Regions from separate parts of the Phyllobacterium sp. SL163 genome, predicted to be linked through region 3. Evidence: predicted binding sites of a transcription regulator. Region 3 holds the regulator's gene; each other region holds the start of a gene.
What was found. Region 3 encodes PhoB, which activates phosphate uptake and scavenging genes when phosphate is short. Its sites were predicted from a motif close to TGTCATNNANCTGTCAT; they were not measured.
Positions count from the first base shown of each region.

Region 1: the regulator PhoB is predicted to act here: its motif matches at 2,298-2,314, upstream of ACP7B1_RS10635 (UDP-2,3-diacylglucosamine diphosphatase).
Region 2: the regulator PhoB is predicted to act here: its motif matches at 3,196-3,212, upstream of ACP7B1_RS01245 (DUF2794 domain-containing protein).
Region 4: the regulator PhoB is predicted to act here: its motif matches at 1,827-1,843, upstream of ACP7B1_RS15270 (esterase-like activity of phytase family protein).

Region 1 is NZ_JAFCVE010000004.1:171,914-176,717, reverse strand. Features, by position in the region: gene ACP7B1_RS10640 (NADP-dependent malic enzyme) at 1-2,152, opposite strand, end outside; gene ACP7B1_RS10635 (UDP-2,3-diacylglucosamine diphosphatase) at 2,380-3,201, shown strand; gene ACP7B1_RS10630 (glycosyltransferase family 4 protein) at 3,229-4,287, shown strand; gene ACP7B1_RS10625 (MFS transporter) at 4,425-4,804, shown strand, end outside.
Region 2 is NZ_JAFCVE010000001.1:250,765-255,568, forward strand. Features, by position in the region: gene ACP7B1_RS01230 (ABC transporter permease) at 1-1,174, shown strand, start outside; gene ACP7B1_RS01235 (Bax inhibitor-1/YccA family protein) at 1,366-2,142, shown strand; gene ACP7B1_RS01240 (N-acetyltransferase family protein) at 2,242-2,790, shown strand; gene ACP7B1_RS01245 (DUF2794 domain-containing protein) at 2,797-3,168, opposite strand; gene ACP7B1_RS01250 (DUF1223 domain-containing protein) at 3,565-4,335, opposite strand; gene acnA (aconitate hydratase AcnA) at 4,543-4,804, opposite strand, start outside.
Region 3 is NZ_JAFCVE010000001.1:517,953-522,756, forward strand. Features, by position in the region: gene pstA (phosphate ABC transporter permease PstA) at 1-585, shown strand, start outside; gene pstB (phosphate ABC transporter ATP-binding protein PstB) at 652-1,425, shown strand; gene phoU (phosphate signaling complex protein PhoU) at 1,449-2,174, shown strand; gene phoB (phosphate regulon transcriptional regulator PhoB) at 2,195-2,881, shown strand; gene ACP7B1_RS02610 (VWA domain-containing protein) at 2,882-4,072, opposite strand; gene ACP7B1_RS02615 (AAA family ATPase) at 4,138-4,804, opposite strand, start outside.
Region 4 is NZ_JAFCVE010000006.1:238,081-242,884, forward strand. Features, by position in the region: gene ACP7B1_RS15260 (EAL domain-containing protein) at 1-96, shown strand, start outside; gene ACP7B1_RS15265 (CHAD domain-containing protein) at 93-1,700, opposite strand; gene ACP7B1_RS15270 (esterase-like activity of phytase family protein) at 2,003-3,436, shown strand; gene ACP7B1_RS15275 (histidine phosphatase family protein) at 3,547-4,065, shown strand; gene ACP7B1_RS15280 (hypothetical protein) at 4,217-4,411, shown strand; gene zwf (glucose-6-phosphate dehydrogenase) at 4,580-4,804, shown strand, end outside.

The DNA of each region.
Region 1 (4,804 bases), on a different contig from region 3:
TTACGACGTTGAGCGTGATGTTGGCCGCATCGAGATTGGGGAAGACCAGAAGGTTGGCTTCGCCGCTCAAACGGGAATGCGGCAGCACACGTTCGCGCAGGATTTCCGACAGGGCGGAATCGCCATGCATTTCGCCATCCTGTTCCAGGTCCGGTGCCTTGGAGCGCAGGATTTCCGAAGCGGCGCGCATCTTGGCGGCACTTTCGGAATCGCGCGAACCGAAGTTGGAGTGCGAGAGCAGGGCGGCCTTGGGCTCGATGCCGAAGCGGCGGATTTCGTTGGCGGCCAGAACCGTCTTTTCCGCAATCTCTTCGGCTGTCGGATCGATGCTGACATAGGTATCGGTCAGGAACAGCACACCGCGCTGTGAAATCAAAAGGCTGAGTGCGGAGAAATTGCGGATGCCTTCGAGCTTGCCGATGATCTGGTCGACATTGCGCAGATGGCGCTCGAACCGGCCTTCCAGACCGCAGATCATGGCATCGGCTTCGCCGCGCATGATGGCCAGCGCTGCAATCACCGTGCCGCTGGCGCGGACCATGGTGCGTGCGACTTCCGGCGTGGTGCCGCGCCGGCCGGTCAGGTTCACCAGAAGGTCGACATAGTCGCGGTAGCGCGGATCGTCTTCCGGATTGATGATGTCAAAATCGGTGCCGAGCTTGATCTTCAGGCCATAGCGCTTGAGACGTGTCTCGATGACCTGCGGGCGGCCGATCAGCGTCGGGATCGCCGTGCCTTCCTCAAGCACCACCTGTGCCGCGCGCAGAACCCGCTCGTCTTCGCCGTCGGAATAGATCACCCGTTTCTTCTCGGCAGTCCGCGCTGCGGTGAAGATCGGCTTCATGATCAGGCCGGAGCGGAAGACAAAGCGGTTCAGCTTGTCGAGATAGACCTCGAAATCCTCGATGGGGCGGTCGGCAACGCCGGTTTCCATGGCCGCCTTGGCCACTGCCGGCGCGATGCGCAGGATCAGGCGCGGATCGAACGGCGAGGGAATGAGATAATTGGGGCCGAAGGTCGGCGTTTCGCCGGAATAGGCGCGAGCCGCCACATCCGATGGCTCCTCGCGGGCGAGCGCCGCGATGGCCTTGACCGCCGCCATCTTCATTTCCTCATTGATCGCCCGTGCGCCGCAATCCAGCGCGCCGCGGAAAATATAGGGGAAGCAGAGGACGTTGTTGACCTGGTTGGGGAAATCGGAACGTCCTGTGCAGATCATGGCGTCGGGGCGTGCGGCGCGTGCGTCTTCCGGCATGATTTCCGGATTGGGATTTGCCAGCGCCATGATCAGCGGGTTCGGCGCCATCTGCTTCAAAAGTTCCGGCTTCAGGACACCTGCCGCGGACAGGCCGAGGAACACGTCGGCACCGCCGATGACATCGGCCAGCACGCGCGCATCGGTCTTCTGGGCATAGACGGATTTCCAGCGGTCCATCAGCGTGTTGCGTCCGTCATAGACGACGCCGTCGAGATCGCAGACCCAGATGTTCTTGCGGTTGGCGCCGAGCTTGACCAGAAGGTTGAGGCAGGCGAGCGCTGCCGCACCGGCGCCGGACGCCACGATCTTGACCTTGGACAGATCCTTGCCGGCCAGCTCCATGCCGTTGAGGATGGCAGCGGCGACGATGATCGCCGTGCCGTGCTGGTCGTCATGGAACACCGGAATGTTCATCTTGGAACGGAGGATTTCCTCCACGTCAAAGCATTCCGGCGCCTTGATGTCCTCGAGGTTGATGCCGCCAAAGGTGGGTTCGAGCGCGGCAACGACATCGACGATCTTGTTGATCTCCTGCGCGTCGATCTCGATGTCGAAGACGTCGATGTCGGCGAATTTCTTGAAGAGAACCGCTTTGCCTTCCATCACCGGCTTGGAGGCGAGGGGGCCGATATTGCCAAGGCCAAGGACGGCAGTGCCGTTGGAGATGACGGCGACGAGATTGGCGCGGCTGGTATAATCGGCGGCTGTAGCGGGGTTTTCATGAATGGCCAGGCAGGGCGCGGCGACACCGGGGGAATAGGCAAGGGCAAGATCGCGCTGATTTCCAAGCGGCTTCGTCGCCTGGATTTCCAGTTTACCCGGCTGAGGAAAGCGGTGGTAAAACAGGGCGCTTTCTTCGAGGTCGGACTGGTTGGGCGAATTGTCCTTGGCCATGGATAATATCCTCCGGAAATTGGCTGGTCGCAACTTGGGATTTGCGATTCAATCTTTTTAGCATGCATAAATGACACGAAGAGCCATAAATGAAGTCCATTTTGTTACAAGTGTTTATCGCAGGAAACCATAGACTTTTTAGCGGCGTCATAAGACTGTGACATGAATCAGGTTTCTGTCAGACCAGAGGTACCGATGCGTACCGGCGCTGAACGGAGATCAGCCTCATGGTTGAGCCAGAGACACGTAAGTTTCGCACGCTCTTTTTGTCCGATGTGCATCTTGGTTCCAAAGGCGCCAAGGCGACCTTCCTCCTGGACTTTCTGAAGTATCACGATGCGGATACGATCTATCTGGTCGGCGATATCGTTGATGGATGGCGTCTGCGCCGCAGCTGGCACTGGCCGCAGGAGCACAACGACATCGTGCAGAAACTCCTGCGCAAGAGCCGCAAGGGCGCGCGCATCCTCTACATCGCCGGCAACCACGATGAATTCCTGCGCGATTTCCAAGGCACGCATTTCGGCGGTATCGAGGTCATGGACCGCACGATGCACGAAACGGCTGACGGCCGTAAATTTCTCGTGATCCACGGCGACCAGTTCGACGTCGTCGTGCGCAATGCCCGCCACATCGCCTATCTCGGCGACTGGGCCTATGATGCGGCGCTGGCCATCAACACCATCATGAACAAGGTGCGGCGCATGCTCGGGCTGCGCTACTGGTCGTTCTCCGCCTGGGCGAAATTCCGGGTGAAGAAGGCCGTCAACTTCATCGGTTCCTTCCAGACTGTCGTTTCCGACGAGGCCCGGCGCATCGGCGCCGACGGCGTCATCTGCGGCCATATCCACCACGCCACCATCGAAGAAATCGACGGCATCGAATACATCAACACCGGCGACTGGGTTGAAAGCTGCACCGCCATTGTCGAACATCATGACGGCAAGATGGAACTCATCTCCTGGACGCATCTGATCGGGGAGAAGGCGGGCTTTGCGCCTGTCGTCAAACTCGAGGACAAGCGTCCCAAGGCGGCGAATGCAGCCTGAATGGCGTCTCCTGCAGAGATCGATCCGATGAAGCGGCTGGTCATCGTCTCCGATGCCTGGCATCCGCAGGTCAATGGCGTGGTGCGCACCCTGACCCAATTGCGCGAGCAGATGGAGGCGCGGGGCGTCGAGGTGACGATCATCTCACCCGCGGACTATCCTTCGGCGCCATGCCCCACCTATCCGGAAATCCGCCTGGCATTGACCTATCCTGCGGCGGTGAAAGCCCGGATCGAGGCGCTGCAGCCCGCCTTCGTGCATATCGCCACGGAAGGCCCGCTCGGCATCATGGCGCGGCGCGCCTGCCTGAAGAACAAGTGGCGCTTTACCACCAGCTTTCATACGCGTTTTCCCGAATATCTGCGCGAGCGCCTGCCCATTCCGCTGGCCTGGACCTACGGCTTTCTGCGCCGGTTCCACAATGCCGCCGAGACCTGCCTTGTCCCGACGCAGTCCATCTACGAGGAACTGACCGAGCGCGGCTTCGACACGCTGCGCGTGTGGACGCGCGGTGTCGACCGCGATCTGTTCCGGCCGCAGGCGGATGTCGATCTTGGTCTCGCGCATCCCGTCTTTCTCTGCGTCGGCCGCGTTGCGCCGGAAAAGAATCTTGAAGCCTTTCTGGCGCTGGATCTGCCGGGAACAAAACTTGTCGTCGGCGACGGGCCGGATATGGATGAGCTGAAGCGCAAATTTCCCGACGCCGTGTTCGCCGGCAAGAAGGAGGGCGAGGAACTCGCCCGCCACTATGCGGGTGCCGATGTGTTTGTTTTTCCCAGTCGCACCGACACGTTCGGCCTGGTGCTGCTGGAGGCGATTGCCTGCGGGCTGCCGGTCGCGGCCTATCCGGTGGCCGGCCCGAAGGATGTCATCGGTGCGACGGGCGCAGGCGTTCTGTCAACCGACCTGCAGGAGGCTGCGCTGGGCGCACTTGCCATGGGTCGCGTCGATCCCGATGCCACCCTGCAGGGATTCAGCTGGGAAGCCTGCGCCGATATATTCGAGGATATTCTCACGGCGATTGCCGGTGCCAAGCCGCAGCTCGGCCACGAAGCGAACGCTGCGAGGATCGCCTCCGCCGGCTAATTTATATTTTCTGTATTCATGATAATTGAGCTGGAAAACCTTCAGCGTTTCTAGGCAGTTGGGCCAAATCATGGTATTTCGGAATACGGCTATTCATATATTCGTGCGCCGTTCCTCGATCCTCCGAAAGTTCCTCCATGACAGCCGCCACTGCGGACACTTTTCACGACAAGCCATCTCGGTTCGAGTTTCGGCTGGCTCTGGCTTATTTCGCGATTTTCATCTCAAGCGGCCTGCATCTGCCCTATTTCCCCCTGTGGCTGGAGTTCCGTTCGCTGTCGCCGACGGAAATATCGATCGTCCTGTCCATGCCGCTGTTCGTGCGCGTCATCGCCGCGCCGCTGGTTTCCATTCTGGCTGATCAATCCAGCGACCGGGCGCATATCCTGACCATTGCCACCGTTCTGGCGGTGATCGTTGCGGCGTTCTACTTTCTGCCGTTCAATTTCTTCGGGATACTGGTCGTGTCGCTGGTGCTTGCCGCACCGTGGACATCGCAGGTTCCGCTGGCCGACAC
Region 2 (4,804 bases), 270 kb from region 3:
CCGTGCGCCGCGGGTTCGCTCCACGGCGCTTCGCCTTGCCATCGGCAATATTCATCGGCCCGGCGCGTTGACGCCGTCGGTCGTCCTGTCGCTCGGATTGGGGCTGACACTGCTGGTGACGCTGGCGCTGATCGATGGCAGCTTGCGCCAGCAGCTCGCCGGCAACCTGCCGGAACGGGCACCGAACTTTTTCTTTGTCGATATCCAGAGCACGCAGGTCGACCAGTTCACCAGCCTTCTGCAGAAGGCTGCGCCGCAGGGCAAGATTGTCAGCGCGCCAATGCTGCGCGGCCGCATCGTTGCGTTCAACGGCACGGATGTCGGCAAGCTGACCATACCGCCGGAAGGGGCATGGGTGTTGCGTGGGGATCGCGGTATTACCTACGCCAAGAAAATACCGGAAAACTCGGTGCTGACGGCGGGTACCTGGTGGCCGGAGGGTTACACCGGCGAGCCGCTTGTGTCCTTCTCGGCCGAGGAGGCGCGTAACCTTGGCCTCAAGCTTGGCGATACGGTCACTGTCAATGCGCTCGGCCGCAATATCACGGCGCGCATTGCCAATTTCCGGCAAGTGGAGTGGGAATCGCTTGCGATCAATTTCGTCATGGTGTTCTCGCCCAATGCTTTTGCCGGTGCCCCGCATGCCTGGCTTGCCACGCTCACCGATCCCTCTGCGACAACACAGGAAGAGGCCACGGTCATGCGTGATGTGACCCGGGCTTTTCCTGCCGTCACGTCCGTGCGGGTGAAGGATGCCATTAGCATTGCCAATGAACTGGTCGGACAGCTGGCGGTTGCGATCCGCGCCGCGGCGTCGGTGGCTCTGATCGCCTCCATCCTTGTGCTCGGCGGCGCGCTTGCGGCCGGCAACCGCGCCCGCGTGCATGACGCGGTGGTCCTGAAAACTCTTGGCGCCACGCGGCGCACTCTGATCAAGGCGTTCAGCTACGAATATGTCATCCTGGGGCTGGCGACAGCGACTTTCGCGCTCCTGGCGGGCGGATTGGCGGCCTGGTATGTGGTTGTGCGGGTGATGAAACTGCCCGCATCATTCCAGCCGGAAGTGGCGGTTTCCACGCTGGTCCTGGCGCTGGTTCTCACCGTCGGATTTGGCCTTGCGGGAACCTGGAGAATCCTTGGTCAAAAGGCGGCTCCGATCCTGCGAAACCTCTGAAATCGTTAAAAAAGCGTAATATGCGAGCGTTTTGCCCGCATTTGCCCGCCAAACACGCGATCTTGAGTAAAACAGGTCTTGTTATCGCCCTGCTGAATCCCCATAATTCATCGCAAGGCATGCTGGGGTCCCGCCAGCGGCGCCTGGGAATAACCCCCGACACCCGACGGGACGAAGCAATGAGGAAAACCATGGCTGACTATCGCAACATCCAGGCCCGTACATCGGCCGGAGTGCGTGTGGACGCGGGGATCGATCAAGGTCTACGCAGCTACATGCTGAAGGTCTACAATCTGATGGGGATCGGTCTCGCAGTGACCGGTCTTGCCGCGCTTGCAATTGTTTATCTCGCAACCACCAATGATGCATCGCTCGCGGTCGCTCAATTGCCGAATGGCAAGATGCTGACCAGCCTTGGCGTGGCGCTTTACGGCTCGCCCCTGCGTTGGGTTGTTATGCTCGCACCGCTCGCCGCAGTGTTCTTTTTGAGCTTCCGCATTGAGAAAATGAGCGTTTCGGCGGCCCAGACAACCTTCTGGGTTTATGCAGCGCTCGTCGGTGTTTCTCTGTCGTCGATCTTCCTTGTCTATACGTCGGGAAGCATCGTGCAGACATTCTTCATCACCGCCGCATCCTTTGGTGCGCTGTCACTCTACGGCTACGCGACGAAGCGCGATCTCTCCGGAATGGGTTCGTTCCTGTTCATGGGTCTGATCGGCATTCTCCTTGCCGGTTTGGTCAACATCTTCCTGCAGTCCAGTGCTTTGCAGTTTGCAATCTCTGCGATCGGCGTTCTGGTCTTTGCAGGTCTGACGGCCTATGACACCCAGAGCATCAAGGAAATGTACTATGAAGGCGACAGCTCGGACACCTATGGCCGCAAGGCGATCATGGGTGCGTTGCGCCTCTATCTCGACTTCATCAACATGTTCATGTTCCTGTTGCAGTTCCTCGGCAACCGCAACTGATCCTGGACGTTATGAACGAGTGAAAAAGGGCAGCGGAAACGCTGCCCTTTTTCTTGGCGGCATTGCATTCATCCGGTATTTTTGCGATCGATTGCGGTCATGACCAGCATTCATATCCGCCCGGCACAGCCCGCTGACCTGCCCGCTATCACTGCAATCTATCGCGATGCGGTTCTGCATGGTACGGCCACCTACGAGATCGAGCCGCCCGCGCTGGCGGAGATGACCAAGCGGTTCCATATGATCACCAGTGATGGTTTCCCCTACAGCGTGGCAGAGATGGACGGCATCGTGAGCGGCTACGCCTATGCCAGTTATTTCCGTACCCGCCCGGCCTATTGGTGGAGTGTCGAGGATTCGATCTACATTGCGCCGCAAGCCAAGGGCAAAGGCATGGGCAAAGCCCTGCTTCGACGCTTGATCATCGATTGCGCAGCGCTTGGATTTCGCCAGTTCATCGCTGTTATTGGCGATGGTCACGCTGCGTCAGCGTCGGTGCGCCTGCATGCCAGTTGCGGTTTCAGGCATTGCGGCACCATTGAAGGATCGGGTTTCAAGCATGGCCGCTGGCTGGATACGGTTCTCATGCAGCTTGACATGAATGGCGGGACCACGACCCTCCCGGGGCCGGCACCTTTAAGAGGCTGAGCAGCTTTAGCTCCGCACAACCTGCAGCGATTTGTCGAAGATCCTGAGTACCCTGTCGAGTTCCGTGCCGCGCTTGAGAATAAGACCGCTCGCGGCAATTACGCTATAGGCGCCTTGCTTGCGGGCCAGCCGCGGATTTTTCTCGATCCGGAACATCGGCACTTCACTGGTTCGGCGAAACACAGAAAACACAGCCCGGTCGTTCAGGTGGTCAATAGCATAATCGCGCCATTCGCCTGCTGAAACCATGAAGCCGTATATTCTGAGGATTTGATCAAGTTCCCGCCGATTGAATGTAACGGGGAGATCACGTGCGCCGGAGAGTGAAATGAGTTTCGCCTGCTGTTGCGATTCGTCGCCACCTGCATTGCTGTCCATCAATCAATCCGCCCTTAGATTTGCCGTATGACAACTGGATGACAGAAGGGTGACCTGTTCGGCCCGCATTTACAAGCCTGTAAGTGTCAGGGCACGCGCAATTGAACGCAAAAATGTCGCTGCTGCTGTGCCTTTCACAAAGGAATACGCCCTGTTTCCATTGGTGATGTCTGGCCACAGTTTCGCCATGTTGCACTCGCATTGCCGCCGGATTTCAGACCCACCTTCAGCCCGTTGTCTGAGACGGTTCGGTCTTGAGCGGCCCGATACCCCAAAGCCCCCCGCCCAAACGGGCTGTTCTGGCCGAACCATTCAGTCTCTCAATGGCAACAAGCCCCAAGACTTCAGGCTGGTTTTACCAGCCTTTTTTCTTGTCTGCAGAAATGCTCTTTAAAATCAGGGCTTTGTCATGATCGAGGCGCCAATGATGGGCCCCGGTTTGCCTTCACCAAGCATTTCCTGCAACAGGACGGCGCAGCCGGAAGCCTTCTTGCTGGCAATCTCGGTCAGCGGAATTTCGATCTTCTGCGATTTGCCATCCCACATGCCAACCGTTTCCATTGCGCGAACGCTGTTGGCGTAGCTGACATTGCGCCCGCCGTTCTCGCCATCGGGTATGGAAACAATGGTTTCCTTGTTGAAATAGGCAAGAAGAACGCGCACAGGATTTTTTGCGGCGGCCCCCTCACCAATATTGATGACCAGGCGATCCGGAGAGGTTTTTTCGATCGATACGGGAATTGTCAGGCCAGAATCACCATTGCGCATCTCATCGATTCGGCGCCGGATTTTAGCGCCGTCCTGACCATTTACATGCTCGCGGCCATTGAGGATTGCCTGCGGTGTGTAAACACCTGTCAGTCCAAGTGCCTTGCGATAGGCATTCTGCCGGGCGGTATTTTCCGGCAGGGCGAGATTGTCCACCCACCCGCGATAATCCCAATAGTCAACATGGAAGGCGAGTGCGACGACTTTCCCTTCCGCGACCAGCTGCTTGAGGACGGCGTCGGCAGGTGGGCATGAGCCGCAGCCCTGCGAGGTATAAAGCTCAACCACGCCATCCGGTTTCGTGCCGATGCTCCCGGCATAAACCGGCCACGTGAACCCCGCCGCTGCAAGGAGCGGGCAGGCGATCAGAATGGCTTTGAGCAGGGTGCGCAGGGTCAAGGGTACGAGCTTTCTTCCCGAATTTTTCTTTGATCTTGTATGAGAGCGATTGCCAGACAATTGATAGGGATGCGTTTTATCAAGAGGAAGTCACTTTGAGGTGAATTCGATCACGTTTACAGGCAAAACCATATAATTATTGGCGAAATCGCGAAAAAAAGACCGCCGGGCAACCGGCGGTCTCCGATTTCAGAGCTTTTCGCTGCTTTAAGCGGCGAGATCGCGCAGCACGTACTGCAGGATGCCGCCGTTCTTGAGGTACTCCAGCTCATCGATTGTATCGATACGGCAGATCAGCGGTACCTGCTTGACCGTGCCATCGGCGAACGTCACCGTGGCATGGGTCTTCTGGCGCGGCTGGATCGTGGCAAGACCTTCGATGGAAACTGTCTCATCGCCCTTCAGGCCAAGCGACTGCCAGCTCGTACCCTCTTCCAGCACGAAGGGGACGATGCCCATTCCGACGAGA
Region 3 (4,804 bases):
CTGGAAGAATACGCCAAGAAGAGCCGCCTGACAGACATCATCGAGGTCAACATCAACAATCTCGCCGCGGTTCCGTCCATCGTCTTCGGTCTGCTCGGGCTGGCCGTGTTCATCAATTTCTTCGGCCTGCCGCGCTCCGCATCGCTGGTCGGCGGCCTGGTGCTGACGCTGATGACGCTGCCGACGATCATCATCGCCACCCGTGCGGCCTTGCGCGCCGTGCCGCCATCCATCCGCTCGGCGGCACTGGGCATCGGTGCCTCGAAGACACAGATGGTGTTTCACCATGTGCTGCCGCTGGCCGCCCCCGGCATCCTGACTGGCACGATCATCGGCCTTGCCCACGCGCTGGGTGAAACAGCACCGCTGCTGCTCATCGGCATGGTGGCCTTCGTTGCCAACTATCCGGTCACGCCGCTTGATCCGTCAACCGCCCTGCCGGTGCAGATCTACATGTGGGCGAACGAAGCGGAGCGGGCCTTTGTCGAGCGCACATCCGGCGCTATCATCGTGCTGCTTCTGTTTCTTGCAGTCATGAATATCGGGGCCATCATTCTGCGTCGCCGCTTCGAGCGGCGCTGGTAGGTAAAACGGGAGCGAACAATGAATCTCATGACAGAACGATCTCTCGAAAAAGCGGTAAACGACAAAATGAGTGCACAGGTCAATACGATCAAAATGCAGGGCAAGGATGTCACCGTTCACTACGGTGAAAAGCAGGCCCTGTTCGGTGTCAGCCTCGATGTGCCTGAGAAGATGGTGACGGCGCTGATCGGCCCGTCCGGTTGCGGCAAGTCGACCTTCCTGCGCTCGCTGAACCGCATGAACGACACGATCGAAGGCTGCAAGATCGGCGGCAAGATCACGCTCGATGATGAGGATATCTACAATCCGAAAATCGACGTGGTCGAGCTGCGCGCCCGGGTCGGCATGGTTTTCCAGAAGCCCAATCCGTTCCCGAAGTCCATTTTCGAGAACGTGGCCTATGGCCCGCGCATCCATGGTCTTGCCAAGAACCGGCACGAGCTGGAGGAAATCGTCGAGAAGAGCCTGCGCCGCGCCAGCCTGTTCGACGAGGTAAAGGACCGCCTGCATGAAGCCGGCACCGGCCTTTCCGGCGGCCAGCAGCAGCGCCTGTGCATCGCCCGCGCCATTGCCGTCAGCCCGGAAGTCATCCTGATGGACGAACCATGCTCGGCGCTCGATCCGATTGCCACGGCAAAGGTCGAGGAGCTGATCGACGAACTGCGCCAGAACTACACCATCGTCATCGTCACCCATTCGATGCAGCAGGCGGCCCGCGTTTCGCAGCGCACCGCCATGTTCCATCTCGGAAATCTCGTCGAGGTGGGCGATACGGAAATGATGTTCACCAATCCGACGGAAAAGCGCACGCAGGACTACATCACCGGACGCTTCGGCTAATCACGGGAAACAGGGATAAGAATATGACCGAGTCGCAGCATACCGTCCGTTCCTATGACGACGAACTGAAGTTCCTGACGCACAAGATCGCCGAAATGGGCGGCCATGCCGAACGCATGGTCGAACAGGCCGTCACCGCCATGGTGAACTCCGACAACGCGCTGGCCCAGCGCGTCATTTCGGATGATCTCATCCTCGATGCCGGACAGCGCGAGATCGACGAAAAGGCCATCACCATCATCGGCAAGCGCCAGCCCATGGCGATCGATCTGCGTGAGATCATCGGCGCCATCCGCATTTCCTCCGACCTCGAACGGGTCGGCGACCTCGGCAAGAACATCGCCAAGCGGGTTGTCGCCGTCACCGATACACGCCAGACACTGTCGGTCTATCGCGGCCTGCAGACCATCGCGGAACTCGCCCTGACGCAGCTCAAGGACGTGCTCGACGCCTATGCGACACGCTCCGTGCAGCAGGTCAACATCGTGCGCGAGCGCGATGACGAAATCGATGCGCTGTATACCTCGCTGTTCCGCGAACTCCTGACCTACATGATGGAAGACCCGCGCAACATCTCTGCCTGCACGCACCTTCTCTTCTGCGCCAAGAACATCGAGCGCATCGGAGACCATGCGACGAACATTGCTGAAACGGTCTACTACATCGTGACGGGTGCCCAGCTTCCGGCCGAACGGCCCAAGGAAGACCAGACCCACAGCATCATCGTCGATGAAGCCAGACAGCCTTAAACAGAATCAGGATTCCAGCAATGGCGATCGCTCCCAAAATCACTGTTGTCGAAGACGAGGAAGCGCTCAGCGTCCTTCTCCGGTACAATCTTGAAGCCGAAGGCTATGTCGTCGAGACAATCGCACGCGGTGACGAGGCGGAAATTGCGCTGCGTGAAAAAGTGCCGGATCTGCTCATTCTCGACTGGATGCTGCCGGGCCTTTCCGGCATCGAACTCTGCCGCCGCCTGCGGGCACGGCGCGAGACGGAAATCCTGCCGATCATCATGCTGACGGCGCGCGGCGAAGAGAGCGAGCGGGTGCGCGGCCTTGCCACCGGCGCCGATGACTACATGGTCAAGCCGTTCTCCACCCCGGAACTGCTTGCCCGCATCAAGGCCATGCTGCGCCGGGTCAATCCGAGCCTGCTGTCGCATGTGCTCAGCTTCGGCGACCTGAAGCTCGACCGCGAGCAGCACCGCGTGTTCCGCAAGGAACGCGAGCTGAAGCTCGGGCCGACCGAATTCCGCCTGCTGGAATTCCTGATGCAGTCTCCCGGCCGGGTGTTCTCGCGCGGTCAGCTCCTGGACAATGTCTGGGGCGCTGACATCTATGTGGACGACCGTACCGTCGACGTGCATGTGGGGCGGCTGCGCAAGGCCATCAATATCGGCCGCTCGATCGATCCGATCCGCACCGTGCGCGGTGCTGGGTACTCGTTCGGGTAATCAGTGCCTGCGCGAGAGTTCGCGCGTCGCTCCTTCGATGCCCGCCAGGGTCATGGGATACATGCGATGCGCGAAAATCTTGCGGATCATCGCCGTCGAGGCGGTGTAGTCCCAGTACTGTTCCTTTGACGGATTGAGCCAGGCGGCGTTCTTCCAGTGGTCGAGCACCCGGCCGAGCCAGACCGCCCCGGCCTCCTGGTTCCAGTGTTCGACTGATCCGCCCGCATGGGAAACCTCGTAGGGCGCCATGGCGGCATCCCCGACGAAGATGACCTTGTAGTCCGGTCCGTATTTATGGATGAGATCGAGCGTCGGGATTTTTTCCGCGTGGCGGCGGCGGTTGTCCTTCCACACGCCCTCGTAGAGGCAATTGTGGAAGTAGAAATATTCCATGTGCTTGAATTCGGAGCGGACGGCGGAGAACAGTTCTTCTGCGATCCGGATATGTTCGTCCATGGAGCCGCCCACATCGAAGAACATCAGCAGCTTGACATGATTGCGCCGTTCGGGCCGCGTCTGGACATCGAGATAGCCGTGTTCGGCGGTTGACCTGATGGTGCCCGACAGGTCGAGCTCGTCATCGGCGCCTTCGCGCACCCAGCGGCGCAGCCGTTTGAGGGCAACCTTGATGTTGCGGGTGCCCAGCTCGACGCTGTCGTCGAAATTCCTGAATTCGCGCTTGTCCCACACCTTGACCGCACGGCGGTTGCGGCTTTCGTCCTGGCCGATGCGCACGCCTTCCGGATTGTAGCCATAGGCACCGAAGGGTGAGGTTCCGGCCGTGCCGATCCATTTCGAGCCGCCCTGATGCCGGCCCTTCTGCTCCTCAAGCCGCTGGCGCAGGATTTCCATCAGCTTGTCGAAACCGCCCAGTGCCTCGATCAGCTTTTTCTCTTCTTCGGTGAGGTGTTTTTCGGCCAGCCGGCGCAACCATTCCTCGGGCAGATTGGCAATGTCGATGCCGCTCTCGCCGCCGAGCAGTTCCAGCCCCTTGAACACGTGGCCGAAGACCTGATCGAAGCGGTCGAGATGGCGCTCGTCCTTCACCAGGGCGGAACGGGCGAGATAGTAGAACCCTTCCACATCATAGGTCACCAGCCCCGCATCCAGCCCCTCAAGCAACGTCAGATATTCCCGCAGCGATACGGGAATCTTGGCCGCCTTGAGCTCGAGGAAGAAGGGGAGGAACATTGTGGGACCCTTTTATTGCAAGCGATGAACGATGCCGGTTCTCTCGATGGGGCGGATGGCGAGCGTCATCCCTGCCTCCTCGCCATGAAGGCCAGCCGCTCGAACAGATGCACGTCCTGCTCGTTCTTCAGCAGGGCGCCGTGCAGTTTCGGCAAGGCGTTCTTCGGGTCGGCCCGCAAATCTTCCGGGGCGATGTCGTCGGCGACCAGCAGGCGGATCCAGTCCAGCGCTTCGGATGTCGACGGCTTCTTCTTCAGGCCGGGCACATCGCGGATCTCGTAGAACTGGGTGAGGGCGGCGCGCACGAGGTTCTGCTTGATGCCGGGATAGTGCACCTCGACGATCCGGGTCAGCGTCTCGACATCCGGGAAGCGGATATAGTGGAAGAAGCAGCGGCGCAGAAAGGCATCGGGCAGTTCCTTCTCGTTGTTGGAGGTGATGATGACGATGGGCCGGTGTATGGCGCGGATCGTTTCACCGGTTTCGTAGACGTGAAATTCGTTGCGGTCGAGTTCCTGCAGGAGATCGTTCGGGAACTCGATATCCGCCTTGTCGATCTCGTCGATCAGCAGCACGACTTTCCTGTCGGTGGTGAAGGCATGCCACAGCTTTCCGGGCTTGATGTAATTGGCGATGTCGTTGAACTTGGCATCGCCAAGCTGTGAATCGCGCAGGCGGCTGACGGCATCATATTCGTAGAGGCCCTGCTGCGCCTTGGTGGTGGATTTGACG
Region 4 (4,804 bases), on a different contig from region 3:
GCCGGACTGCAAACGCCGATCGACGGTCAGGGATGGTTTTACAGCAAGCCGGTCAGTGCCGCCGCGCTGCAGGAACTGGTGCAGGAAAAGTTCTAGGGCCGCGGAGCCCAGAACGGCGCGGTGTCCTTGAACGCGCGCCATCTGCCGATCAGCTGTTCGCCGCCCGCCGCCTGGCGGTGCCCCTGCCAGCCGATGATGGCCCCGACGGCCCGGTTTGCCTCCGCGCCGAGGGAATCATGGTCGAGCGTATCCATGAGTTCATGCGCGCTCTTGATGTCGTTCGCCTCGCCCAGAAGGTCCTGCAGCCGCGACAGACGCTTCAGGTATTTTGCGGTCACCGGCCGGCTGGAATAGAGCGGCAGAAAAAACTCCGCGGCATAGCGCAAGCGCTTCAGGCCAAGGCGCAGCCGATGGCGCGCATCGGCGTGAAGATGGCGAAAGCCGTGCCCCCGTCTGCGGACCTGCCGTTCTATCCGGTCCAGCACCCGCGCCGCAAACTGCCCCAGCGGCTCGGTCAGGATGCGCAAATCCTCGCTGGCAATATCGTTGCGCCAGCTCCTCTGTTCGATCACCAGCCCCAGGGACAACAGGAACCGGTTGGTCCTGGGATCGCCGATGATATGCCGGACGGTCTGGTAGGCCTGATCGTGGGAGGACATGCATGCCGCACGGAAGGCGGATATATTGATGTGCGGCAGGTTGGCTTCCTCAATCTCCGCCAGGGTCGAATGCAGGAAAACGTCCCAGTTTCGGGCGGGACCCAGCGCCTGCCCGAACAGTTTTGCCTCGGTGCTGAGGTTCTCCAGCGACGGCGCCTGCAACTCACGGCAGAGAAAATGCAGCGCCACGCGCAATCGCCGGAGCGCGACGCGCAACTGGTGGACGCCTTCCGGCTCCTGCCCGGTTTGACTGGCGCTAAGATTGGCCACGATCTGCTGCTGGCAATTGGTCAGAAGCTTGGCAATCGCCTCATCGACCGTATCAGACCTGACGAAGCCGGACGGTGCCGCCTTGACCGCCGATGGTTCATCGCCAAGCGCCAGCGCATACCCCCGCGCCGATTTGCTCTGCGTTTCCAGGCAAAGCGGCGCAACGTCCATCAGATTGAGACCGAACTGATAGAGCGCCGCGACTTTCCCCTGCTTCAGCTCAAGTTCGACTTCCGACAGCGGCACGCGCGACGCGCCGAATTCAATGACGCCGTCATCGAGCGCAAGTTCGATCCGGGCATCCTGATGGTCGAGCATCAGCAGATGCCGCCGGACCCTGGTCGCAAAAACCGGTGCCAGCTCATCCGCCGTCATTCCGTCCAAAGGCGCGCCGATGTCGGCAAGCGGCAGCAGAGCAAGGTCGGGCGCCATGCCGCTCACCACCGTCTCCCACTCATTGCGTTGCAGAGAACCGTGATCTGCTGCCCGCTTGACCGTCTGCACATGTTGACGGCCCTCACGCCGGACACGCAGCGACAATCCCGCCGCAAACAGCCGGTGATCTGAGGTGTCGTAATAGGTGGCATCAAGCCGCCGGATCAAGCCCTTGTTGCGGGCGGCCTGCTGAACCGCTGCGGAGGCGCGAATTTCATCGAGCATGCCCACGGGTGCCCGCAGCTTCAGCTCAATCTCGACAGGGGCACGCGGCGGAACGGCAGCAGTCCCGACGCCCGCACCGTCCTCTGTTGCGTGAACCGAAACTCCAGCCATTCCCCGCTCCCGTCGATCATCCCGTTGTACGGACTATACTATCGCGTGTGCGCCGTCTTGGTAGCGCAAATATTGTTGAGCCGGGTTGCCCGGCTGATGACCAGCGGGACCCAAGGCCATAGCCGCTGTCATGCGCGTATTACATTCCGGTTCTAGACCCTACCGGAAAGGTCTCCTTGCGCGATTCCGGGGGGCGGTCTCTTCCCAAGATCGACCCCGAGACCACCCGCCACACTGTCTTGTCAAAGGATTTTTCCATGCGCCATCTGCCGTCAATCCTGTTGCGGTTGCTTGCAACCTCCATGGCCATACTTCCGGCCGCAGCCTTTGCCGATAATTCGGTTGCGATCAGCGGCGCAACGCTCGTCAACAAGGGGCTGGTCGGCGTTGGACGAATTCCGGCCAATCAGCGCGACAAATTCGGTGAAACCTTCGGTTCCGGCTCGGGCATGGCGATGAACCCGGCCGACTGGAGCCGCGATGGCAACAGCTACAAGGGCACGATGCTGCTCCTGCCCGACCGCGGTTACAATGTGGCGGGTACAACCGACTACCGCCCCCGCCTCAACATGCTGTCGATCCGGTTCACGCCGGTGGCGCCCGGCGCAACACCGTCCGCCGACAAGCAGCAGAGCGGCGTCGAGGCTGCACTCACCGACACGTTGCTGCTGGTGGATAATAAGGGCGCCGATACAACCGGCCTCGACCCGCAGTCCGATGTTCGCGCCGCTGCCGGGGATTTTCCCATGCTGCCGCAGGCCGTCAATGGCAAGATATCCCTGGACAATGAGGCAATCGTCCGCCTCGCCGACGGCACGATGTTCATCAGCGACGAGTATGGACCGAATATTTACCGCTTTTCCGCCGAAGGCCGCATGATGTCGGCAACCCAGCCTCCGGCAGCGCTGGTTCCCATGCGCCATGGCAAGGCGAATTTCTCCTCCAACAATCCGGGGCCCGGCGCTCAGGCGCCCGATCCGAAGGATCCCGATACCGGCCGCCAGAACAATCAGGGCCTGGAAGGCATGGCACTGACGCCCGACGGCAAGTTCCTGATCGCCGTTCTCCAGTCGGCCGCCCGGCAGGATGGTGGCGATTCCAGTTCGACCCGCCAGAACACCCGCGCCCTCATCTATGACGCAGCCGATCCGGCCCATCTGAAGCTGGTGCATGAATATGTCGTGCCGCTTCCCGTCTTCACCAATGCCAAGGGCAAGAAGGCTGTGGCAGCGCAGAGCGAGATCGTGGCTTTGTCGGACAAGGCATTTCTGATGCTGGCACGCGACAGCGGCAACGGTTATGGCCTTGACGGCGACACGTCGCTCTACCGCAACATCACCGTCGTCGACACCTCGGCGGCCACCGATATCGCCGGAAGCGCCTTCGATGCCGACAAGGCCGTTGCACCCAAGGGCATCGTCGACCCTTCGATTACTCCGGCAACATTGACCCCCTTCATTGATATCAATGACAATGCGAACCTGTCGCGCTTCGGCCTGCATAACGGTGCGCCCAATGACCGCAACAACCTGTCGGAAAAATGGGAAGCTATGGCACTTGTCAGCGTCCTCGATCCCAAGCTGCCGGACGACTATTTCCTGTTCGTCGGCAACGACAATGACTTCCTGACCCAGGACGGCTTTCAGGTCGGCGCGAGCTACAAGGCCGAGGGCGGTGCCGATGTCGACACCATGTTCCAGGTGTTTCAGGTCACCATTCCCGGACTGCACAAGTAATCCGTTCGGCATATCATCGGAGAGGATTGCCCTCTCCGATGATACCAGCCTCCATGCATTCCCGTTCATGTTATATGATCGGGTGAGCTAAGTGCCATGGAGCAAAACAGATGCTGCGACTTCTCCTGTTTCGCCATGCCAAATCGGACTGGCCGGATGGTGTTGACGACCACGACCGCCCGCTTGCCGAACGCGGCCGCCGGGCCGGCCCCATGATGGCAGGATATATGACCGGAGAAGGACTCATACCGGATCTCGCCCTTGTCTCCACGGCACGACGGACACGGGAGACATGGGAACTGCTGCGTCCCGTCATCGGAGACGGCATACGCTGGCGGGAGGAGCCGCGGATCTACGAGGCGCCCGCACGGGTGATACTGGATGTTATCAGGGCGGTGGAGCCGGGGATCGGGACATTGCTGGTTGTCGGCCATAATCCGGGGTTGCACGATGCAGCCCTTCGGCTCGCCGGTAGGGGACGGGAGGCCGATCTCACCCGCCTCCAGCAGAAATACCCCACGGCGGGGCTAGCCGTCATCGATTTCATCGCCGGGCGCTGGTCCGATCTTGCCGATCAATCCGGGGAACTGGAGCGTTTTGTGACACCGAGGACGGTCGGCCATGGGTGAGGCCATTCGCCCAAACCCCGATTCCACGGGCGTTCATGCGCCAAAATAGCTGCACTGAGGCAGTCATTTCAACTTTCAGCTGTTGATTATGACAACCATTTTTCGAATATGTGACAGGACCATTCACTGCAAACCGCGATTGGACGTCAGGATGCGCCTTAGAGAACTTCAGGAAATCAGGTACGAAGAGGAAACCGCCAACCTCAAGCTTTCGGGTCTCAACCCGTTCAAGGAAGCCAAGAGCGTCAACATTTCCATCGACAATCCCGAAGCATTCCTCAATGCGATCAAGACTGCGCTTTCGGACCCTGACGGCAAGCCCATCAAATTCGGCAAGGGCAAATAGGCCCCCACGCGCATCACAAAACAGCTTCCCCTGGCGGATGAAATCGTGGCAAGCCAGCAAGATAATGCTTGCCACGCCGCGCGTTATTCCGTTCATTCTCGGAACGAACCGGCCAAGAGCCTCACGCGCTAACCACCATGTGCCCAGTGTTGAACCAAAGGAGCTCCCGTGACTGAACCGACCATCGCGCCCGCTCCGCCCGTCACTCTGGTCATCTTCGGCGCAACGGGCGATCTGACGCGGCGGCTGCTCGTTCCCACCGTCCTCAACATGACGCAGAGTGGTCTCGTGAGCGACAGCCTGCAGATCCTTGGCATCGGCATTGAACCTGGCGATGACGAAATGCTGCGCGCCAAGCTTGAGGATTTTCTCACGACGTCCAACATCAAGGCC